Regions from separate parts of the Rahnella sp. RcJ3 genome, predicted to be linked through region 3. Evidence: predicted binding sites of a transcription regulator. Region 3 holds the regulator's gene; each other region holds the start of a gene.
The links. Region 3 encodes Fur, which represses iron uptake genes when iron is present. Its sites were predicted from a motif close to ATAATAATGAGAACNACTATCAA; they were not measured.

Region 1 (3,285 bases), on a different contig from region 3:
CGGCGGTAAAAGCGCAGAAAGTGATTGTCAGTGAAGCTGGTGCATCGGTGTATTCTGCCTCCGAACTGGCGGCGCTGGAATTCCCGGATCTGGATGTTTCTATTCGCGGCGCAGTCTCTATCGCCCGTCGATTACAGGATCCGCTGGCGGAGCTGGTGAAAATCGACCCGAAATCCATCGGTGTTGGTCAGTATCAGCACGACGTCAGCCAGTCTCAGCTGGCGAAAAAACTCGATACCGTGGTCGAAGACTGCGTGAACGCCGTGGGTGTTGATCTCAATACCGCATCCGTTCCCCTGCTGACCCGCGTGGCCGGTCTGACACGCATGATGGCGCAGAATATCGTTAACTGGCGCGACGAAAACGGTCAGTTCCGTAACCGCGAACAGTTGCTGAAAGTCAGCCGTCTGGGGCCAAAAGCCTTTGAGCAATGCGCGGGCTTCCTGCGTATCAACCACGGCGACAACCCGCTTGATGCCTCGACAGTTCACCCGGAAACCTATCCGGTAGTGGAACGCATTCTGGCGGCGACACAGCTGGCGCTGAAAGAACTGATGGGCGATTCCAATGTGCTGCGTGGCCTGAAAGCCAGCGAATTCACCGATGAGCAGTTCGGTGTGCCGACGGTCACCGACATTATCAAAGAGCTGGAAAAACCGGGGCACGATCCGCGTCCAGAGTTTAAAACCGCGACCTTTGCCGAGGGCGTTGAAACCATGAACGACCTGATGCCGGGCATGATCCTCGAAGGCTCTGTCACTAACGTCACCAACTTTGGTGCGTTCGTCGATATTGGTGTCCATCAGGACGGCCTGGTTCACATCTCGTCACTGGCGAACAAATTCGTCGAAGATCCCCACACAGTGGTGAAAGCAGGCGACATCGTCAAAGTCAAAGTGATGGAAGTCGATCTGCAACGCAAACGTATCGCGCTGACCATGCGACTGGACGAGCAACCGGGCGAAGCACCCGCGCGCCGTTCTTCCACGCCAGCGTCAGATTCACGAGACAATCAGAAACGCCACGCGCCAAACAAACCGTCGGGCCGCAATGCCGCGCCAGCAGGCAATAACGCGATGGCCGATGCTCTGGCCGCCGCGCTCGGCAAAAAACGTTAATTCTTCGTTTTTCCCCGCCACACCAAAGCCGCTGATATCCAGCGGCTTTTTTTATGTATCTTTTTTCGACACTTTTTAAACTCTGTCTTAATGAATCAATCACTGAGGTAAATCAATAAATCGGCCATCCGGCAGGCATACGATAGCGACGCGGTGGAGATTCCCGTGAAGAGGCTCCCCCTCTTTTCTTTTGTCTCTATACGCGTACTAATTATGATAACTATTCTCGTTTGTACTTCTTTGCGTATTCAATACGCCGTCAGCCACAGGCTGACAATTTCGCACCATGGACAATTTCTGAGCAATATTTCGCAGTTAAGTGAGATCACCGGGCACGGAAGCGCGGCGTAACCTTTGTCACGCTGCCCCCAAAATGCCTGAATGCTTCGCGAGGAACTATGCAACTTCAATCAAAATGTGCTTATAAAATTACCGGCTTTTCACACGAAATCAGCCCGGCTTACCGGCAGAAACTGTTGTCACTCGGGATGTTACCGGGGTCATTTTTCAACATTATCCGCGTTGCGCCCATGGGTGATCCGGTACAAATCGAAACCCGCCGTACCAGCCTCGTCGTCCGCAGAAAAGACCTCGATCTCCTCCAGCTCGAGATGATGGCCTGATCCCAACATCAGGCCTTTGACAGTTCATTTTTCGCGGCGGCCCCGGGCTTGCATGTTTACCTTTTCTGACACGTAGATTTTATCGAATGAAACCATTAACGATCGGCCTGATTGGTAACCCAAACTCAGGTAAGACCACGCTTTTCAATCAGTTAACCGGTTCACGCCAGCGTGTCGGTAACTGGGCAGGCGTGACCGTCGAGCGCAAAGAAGGTCAGTTTGCCACCGCAGCGCACCAGATTACGCTGGTGGATTTACCGGGCACCTATTCCCTGACCACCATTTCCGAGCAAACTTCGCTCGATGAACAAATTGCCTGCCATTACATTCTGAGCGGCGACGCGGATCTGATGATCAACGTCGTCGATGCCTCAAACCTCGAGCGCAATTTATACCTGACACTGCAACTGCTGGAACTGGGCGTGCCATGCATCGTGGCGCTGAACATGCTGGATATCGCCAAAATACAGAACATCAATATTGATATCCCTGCGCTGTCTGCTCGTCTGGGTTGCCCGGTGGTGGCGCTGGTTTCTACCCGTGCCAGCGGCATCAAAGAACTGAAAGCCGCCATCGACGAATTGCCACAAGTGGCTGTGCTGGAACGTGTGCAATATCATCCGGTTTTACAACAGGAAGTCGATGTCTTGGCCGCCGAAATGCCGCCAGCCATGGCGCTGCAACAACGCCGCTGGCTGGCACTGCAAATTCTTGAAGGGGATATTTATAGCCAGACGCACGCAGGCAACGCACAGGCATTATTGCCGCAGGTGAGAGCCCGGCTGGCTGAGCAGAAACTGGACGATCCGGCACTGCTGATCGCCGATGCGCGTTATCAGAGCATCGCGGCGCTTTGCGCAGAGATCAGCAACTCCCACCTTACGGCGCCGAATAAACTGACGCAGGTGCTCGATCGCGTGATCCTCAACCGCTTTCTGGGCGTACCGATTTTCCTGCTGGTGATGTATCTGATGTTCGTGCTGGCCATCAACATCGGTGGTGCGCTGCAGCCGATTTTCGATATCGGCTCCGCCGCGATTTTCATTCAGGGTACGCAGTGGATTGGCTTTACCCTGCATTTCCCGCAATGGCTGACCATTTTTCTGGCACAGGGGCTGGGTGGCGGTATCAATACCGTGCTGCCTCTGGTGCCACAAATCGGCATGATGTATCTGTTCCTGTCGTTCCTTGAAGACTCCGGTTATATGGCGCGTGCTGCGTTCGTCATGGACAGGCTGATGCAGTCGCTCGGCCTGCCGGGTAAATCCTTCGTGCCACTGATTGTCGGTTTCGGCTGTAACGTGCCGTCTATTATGGGTGCCCGCACGCTGGATGCGCCGCGTGAAAGGCTGATCACCGTGATGATGGCGCCGTTCATGTCATGCGGCGCACGTCTGGCGATTTTTGCGGTGTTCTCTGCGGCCTTTTTCGGGCAGGACGGCGCATCCGTGGTGTTCTCGCTGTATCTGTTGGGCATCGTGGTCGCTATCCTGACCGGACTGCTGCTGAAATACACCATCATGCGCGGCGAAGCCTCGCCGTTT
Region 2 (3,285 bases), on a different contig from region 3:
GGTGTAGTTTTTCACTACCGGCAGGTAGTTATGGGCGACAAAGGTTGGCGGGTTGTTTTCGGTGCCGTCAATGACGCCGGTCTGCATGCCGCTGAACACTTCACTGACGCCCATCGCCACCGGATTGGCACCCATCGCTTTCAGCGTTGCCAGCGCAATCGGACTGCCCTGTACGCGGATTTTCATGCCGTGCAAATCTTCCGGTTTCACCACCGGTTTTTTGGTGATCAGGTTACGCGTCCCGCCATCCATCCAGCCGAGAAAAACCAGTCGCGAATTCGGATTATTGGTGATTTTATCGCCGATTTCTTTACCGATCTGACCGTCGAGCACTTTGTGCATATGGTCTTCGTCGCGGAAAATATAGGGCAGGGTGAAGACATTAATTTCTGGCAAAATCGAAGCAACCGGCGTCATCGACACACGGATGATATCCAGCGCACCGAGCTGCGCCTGTTCAATTTCCTGCTTTTCATCTCCCAGAACGCCGCCCGGAAACGTTTTAATTTCGAGGCGTCCGTCTGTTTGCTTTTGCAGTTTTTCGCCCATGTGCTGGACGGCGACCACGTTGGGATAGCCTTGCGGATGCACGTCGGCGGCTTTCAGCGTTTGTGCTGACACGCCATGCGTAAATAAGAGGGTCGCGGAACTCAGGCAAAGGCTGAGAAGTGCTTTTTGCATTTTCATCAGTTTGTCTCCAGGGTACTCGGTAAGGGAAAGATAAATGTGAACAAGTATCGAACAGGACGGGCGCAGAGGCGTTGCCGGTTCATTTTGAAAAATGTCTGAATAAGCTTTTAAATGATAGGGATGCATGACGTGCCGGTGTGAGGTCTTCGCCAGTGAATGCACTTTATCCTATTTTTTGTTGTGCGGTATTTGAGCGTTATCACAAACTCGTAACAAATGTAAAAAGCTGTTGCTTAATATTTAAAACGTTGTTTTAACTTGAGTAATGAAGCTCAGATGATTGATTTACTGTGTGATTTTTTTTGAAAGTGTGACGGAGGTTAAATTGTTCAACCTTTGTACAAACAGGAAAAACCTTGTCATCTGTCAATGACACGTCGGGCGGCAGGCGGGACAATGTAAATAATAATGAGAACGACTATCAATTAGGCCTTTTTCTTTGATATCATTCGGCGTTATTCATTCCTTCTACACACTGATTCTGGCTGGAGGCGACGCGTGAAAACGGCTCGCAATAAGATGAAAGAGGCGACCTCATTACTGATGTCGTTAATGTTGGTTGCTGGTCTGAGCGGCAACGCGATGGCAGCACCTGCGACGCCTGCGGGACAAGCCGTCAATTCTGCAGCAACTCAACCTGCAACGGCTGACGCACCGGCTACCGGTGACGCAACGCCAGCTCCGGTGATGCAACCCGCGCCAGCAGAGGCGGCACCCGTGATCCCAACCGATTTGTCTGTTATGGGCATGTACCATCACGCTGATGTGGTGGTGAAGACCGTCATGATCGGTCTGCTGCTGGCTTCTGTGGTCACCTGGGCATTGTTATTCAGCAAGGGTGCGGAAGTCTTCACGGGCAAACGCCGTATGCGCCGTGAATTTGATGCGTTGTCCTCCGTTCGTACGCTGGACGAAGCCGCCGAGCAGGCTGAAAGTTTCGCTGCCAGCAGCATCAGCGCGCAGATGATACGCGATGCGCAGAACGAGCTGGAACTGTCTGCCGGATCGACTGACAACAACGGCATTAAAGAGCGTACCGGTTTTCGCCTTGAGCGCCGCGTCAGCGCCGCGGGTCGTTACATGGGCCGTGGCAACGGTATTCTGGCGACCATCGGAGCAATCTCTCCCTTCGTCGGCCTGTTCGGTACCGTATGGGGCATCATGAACAGCTTCATCGGTATCGCACAGACGCAGACTACCAATCTGGCGGTCGTCGCACCGGGTATCGCCGAAGCCTTACTGGCCACGGCTGTGGGTCTGGTTGCAGCCATCCCTGCGGTGGTCATCTACAATATTTTCGCCCGTACCATCACCTCTTACCGTCATCAGGTAGGCGATGTGGCGGCGCAGATTATCCTGTTACAGGGCCGTGATTTGGATCTGGCTGCCAGCGAAGGCAATGCGCCACGCGGTCAGACAGGTCAGTTACGCGTAGGGTAAGAACAGATTATGGCTATTCGGTTAAACGACGATATCGACGAAAGTGGTGAAATGCATGACATCAACGTCACGCCTTTTATCGACGTCATGCTGGTATTGCTGATCATCTTCATGGTGGCGGCACCGCTGGCCACCGTTGATGTGCGGGTGGATTTACCGGCTTCGACGGCAAAACAGCAGCCGCGTCCGGAGAAACCGATTTTCCTGTCGGTGAAAGCTGACAAGCAACTGTTCCTCGGCGACACGCCCGTGAACAGCGATAATATGACCGCGATGCTGGATCAGCGTACTCAGGGTAACAAGCAGAGTACGATTTTCTTCCGCGCGGACAAAAGTGTCGATTACGAAACGCTGATGAGCGTGATGGATAACTTGCGTAAAGCCGGTTACCTGAAAGTCGGGCTGGTGGGTGCAGAACAAACCGGTGCCGCTGCGGCGCAGTAAGTTGTGAATCAAATCAGACGCACAAAAAAGGCCAGCATTGCTGGCCTTTCGTTTATCCGCAAAACGGTAACTCAGGTTACCGGCGCCGGGTTAAACACCGCCAGCGCATTATGGATGCCCCAGGTGTCTGACCAGGTTTTTTTGCGGCCGCTGGCGATGTCCAGAATGAAGTGGAACAACTCCCAGCCCACATCCTCGATGGTGGCATCACCGGTCGCAATTGTCCCGGCATTGATATCCATCAGATCGTGCCAGCGGTTTGCCAGCGTGGTACGTGTTGCCATTTTAATCACCGGCACGGCAAGCAGGCCGTATGGCGTACCGCGTCCGGTGGTGAATACCTGAACGGTAATACCGGAAGCCAGTTGCTGTGTCCCGCAGACGAAATCGCTGGCCGGTGTGGCGGCGTAAATCAGGCCTTTTTTGGTCGGACGTTGTCCCGGAGACAACACTTCTGAAATCGCACTGGTACCGGATTTAGCAATCGAACCCAGTGCTTTTTCAACCACGTTAGCCAGACCGCCTTTTTTGTTGCCCGGAGACGGGTTGGCGCTGCGGTCGGTCTGTCCCAGCGACAGATAATTATCGTACCAGGCCATTTCTTCCAGCAGACGTTTACCCACGTCGACGTCCGCTGCACGCGGTGTCAGCAGATGGATAGCGTCGCGCACTTCTGTGACTTCTGAAAACATCACTGTTGCACCGCAGCGC
Region 3 (3,285 bases):
TGCCGCTTTAAAACTGGCCAGAGCCTGCGTCAGCCCGCTGAGTGATTGTTTGGCGGTATCAAAAATTTCCGGACCTTTTGACGGATCGGCCTGAAGCTGTGCCACGGCGCGGCTCAGGCGCGTCACGGTACGAAAATACTGATCATTTCCTTTATTGATCAGCGCCATATTGTTGACCAGCTCGGTACTATTTTTGGTATTTTGGGTCAGTGTGTCCAGTGAGGTGACGGTGTAAAGGGAAACACCTGCCCACATGACGCAAAAGATGCCAAGAATGGTTAATAAAGCGGCCCTGATGGTGATATTTTTTAAAAACTGCACGATATGCCTCTCTCGAAACATGTCTGTTTCTGGCCTGAGGATTGACGGGGATGCGGAGAATCAAGACAGGTAACCAGCAGGCAAGTGCCCCAGGACATGTTTGAACACCTCTCCGGGCATCGATTTCTTTATTATGTTGAGATTGCTCCCGAATCATCTATCGGCGGAATGTTCTCGAAATTTAGTATTGTGACGACTTATTTCTCAAACTTGCTTTTGACCTTATTAAGCCTGAGGTTAATTCGCCGCAGGTGAAAGCACACAAAGGCGATAACACATAAAAATATTGCCCGATAAACTTATTTCCCAGTTAAGAAGGCGAGCAGAAGCATATTCTCCGCCGCACGAGTTTGCTATCATCTGCATTATTATTGCCTGCGTTGCAGAGCACTTCATTGAGAACAAGAGGTTAGGTAATCTTATGGCCGTTGTAGGTATCTTCTTTGGATCCGATACAGGTAACACCGAAAACATCGCAAAAATGATCCAGAAGCAATTGGGTAAAGATGTTGCAGAGGTGCATGACATTGCGAAGAGCAGCAAAGAGGATCTGGAAAAATTCGATATTTTGCTTATCGGCATTCCAACCTGGTATTACGGTGAAGCGCAGTGTGACTGGGACGACTTTTTCCCAACGCTGGAAGAGATAGATTTCGAAGGTAAGCTGGTGGCACTGTTTGGTTGCGGTGACCAGGAAGACTACGCCGAATATTTCTGCGATGCGCTGGGCACCGTGCGCGATATCATTGAGCCACGCGGCGCAGTGATTGTCGGACATTGGCCTACCGAAGGTTACCACTTTGAAGCATCTAAAGGCCTGGCGGATGATAAGCACTTCATAGGACTGGCAATTGACGAAGATCGTCAGCCCGAACTGACCAGCGAACGTGTTGATGCCTGGGTGAAACAGATCACAGAAGAACTTAGCCTTTCTGAAATTATTGGCTAAAAACCCTGTTGGCCCTGAGGATTTATTCTACAATTGAAGGGCCAAACTATTACTGAAATTAACAATTTAACTGCTACAAAATTGTAACTTTCGGTCGTATCAAGGTACACTGAGTTCCTCTGTTTTTTCTATTGATCAAGTCGTTGCATTCCAAATGTGACCGGCAATTTGTGATCTTTATTAACAGGCTGTCGTTGACGAGAATTGGCACATTGCGTTAAACGAAGAGACTAAACGAATAATTTTGTGCCGCCGATGCCACAGGCTGCATGCCTCAACTTGATTAGCACATAGTAACAGGACTGAATCCGCATGACTGACAACAACACCGCACTGAAGAAAGCCGGCTTAAAAGTCACGCTTCCGCGCCTCAAAATCCTGGAAGTGCTGCAAGCGCCGGAAGGTCATCACGTTAGTGCGGAAGATCTTTACAAGCAACTGATTGATATGGGTGAAGAAATTGGCCTGGCGACGGTTTACCGCGTTCTGAACCAGTTTGACGACGCCGGTATTGTCACCCGTCATAACTTCGAAGGCGGCAAGTCCGTATTCGAACTGACCCAGCAACATCACCACGACCACCTGATCTGTCTGGATTGCGGTCGTGTGATCGAATTCCGTGACGAATATATTGAAGGTCGTCAGCGTGAGATTGCTAAGAAACACGGTATCAAGCTCACCAACCACAGCCTGTATCTGTACGGCCACTGTGAAGCAGGCGATTGCCGCGAAGATGACTCTTTGCACAACGATAAACCTGCGCAGTAATCTGCACAGGCTTTGACTAAATTAACCGCTGAAAAGCGGTTTTTTTATGTCTGATATCGACGCAGATTGAGCCCGGATAGCAGGCATAAAAAACCCCGGCAAGCCGGGGTATGTTTCGCTGCTGAGATTCACGGCTTAGGTGAATTGTTCGTTTTTATTTCCTGCCAGATTTTCCCGCAATCAGCAGCATATGCCTGACCGTCGCCAGTTTTACGCGCCGTCAGACATCGCTGATAATCCACCACGCGCACCGTCTCCTGTTCTGCAAATTGCTGGTGGGCTTTTTCCTGTTTCAGTTTATTCAGTAACACCTCGCAGGATGCCAGTTTGTCCGGATTGCCTTCTGACGTATTGATACAGGCACGGTAATCTTCCCGCGTTTGGGATATTTGTGCCTGATCGGCGGTGGGTGCACAACCGGCCAGCAAAACAGCCGAAACCATGATCATCAGTAATTTATTCATCGACATAGCGACCTCAGAAAATAGTAAATGGAGCGATAACGATGAATTTCACGTCTTTTTCATCCTGGAAAATGTTGCCGTAACCGCCGCCCCAGCTCGGTATGTCCGAATGGTTGTCGTACTGGGTGTAATGCAGTTTGAACAACGTCCCTTTGGCGCGCCCTTCCTGAATGGTGTACAGCGCATCCAGGCTCCATGCGCTTTCTTTCAGACGCTGGCTCTGGTCATAAGCGGCGTTGGTGCTCGGTTTGGCATCCCAGGCATAGACGTACGAACCACCGACCGCGAAGCCCGGTAAATCCCATTTCGCCAGATCATACAATACGCCTGCATATACTGCTTTTTCACCGTTGGCGTTGAAGTCCGAGCGGTTGTCCCACCACACATCAAGACGGCCGTTTGAGGAAGAATAAGTCGGGGTCATGCGCTGCAGGAAGTAGCCCTGATTCCCTTCCGCTTTCACCATCGTCCCTTCCAGACGCCAGTTAAACTGCCCGGTGGTATAGCCAAAGGTCAGTGCCTGCAACCATGCCAGACCGTCATACAGACTGTTCGGATCATTCTTGTCACTGATGCGGTCTTCTGCACCATAGAACTGATAGCTGGTGGTCAGCGGATTGCCCAGCAGATCCATTTTGTACGAGGCCTTAGCAAAGTACTGATCGACATAACTTTCAGCCTGGCCAAATGCGCCTTCCAGTACGAAGTCATTTTTAAAATCATATTTCGCACCGAGCGAATGAATATAAGAAACGCCGGTTTTCTTGTCATTCTGGCGGAAAT

Region 1: the regulator Fur is predicted to act here: its motif matches at 1,326-1,348, upstream of feoA (ferrous iron transporter A).
Region 2: the regulator Fur is predicted to act here: its motif matches at 1,093-1,115, upstream of exbB (tol-pal system-associated acyl-CoA thioesterase).

Annotation. Positions count from the first base shown of each region.
Region 1 is NZ_QSNX01000014.1:43,713-46,997, reverse strand. Features, by position in the region: gene DXU84_RS18045 (Tex family protein) at 1-1,118, shown strand, start outside; gene feoA (ferrous iron transporter A) at 1,517-1,741, shown strand; gene feoB (Fe(2+) transporter permease subunit FeoB) at 1,828-3,285, shown strand, end outside.
Region 2 is NZ_QSNX01000009.1:143,329-146,613, forward strand. Features, by position in the region: gene DXU84_RS13675 (TRAP transporter substrate-binding protein) at 1-687, opposite strand, end outside; gene exbB (tol-pal system-associated acyl-CoA thioesterase) at 1,210-2,130, shown strand; gene exbD (TonB system transport protein ExbD) at 2,140-2,574, shown strand; gene garD (galactarate dehydratase) at 2,646-3,285, opposite strand, start outside.
Region 3 is NZ_QSNX01000001.1:293,709-296,993, reverse strand. Features, by position in the region: gene DXU84_RS01380 (methyl-accepting chemotaxis protein) at 1-321, opposite strand, end outside; gene fldA (flavodoxin FldA) at 743-1,270, shown strand; gene fur (ferric iron uptake transcriptional regulator) at 1,583-2,038, shown strand; gene chiQ (ChiQ/YbfN family lipoprotein) at 2,167-2,502, opposite strand; gene DXU84_RS01360 (OprD family outer membrane porin) at 2,516-3,285, opposite strand, start outside.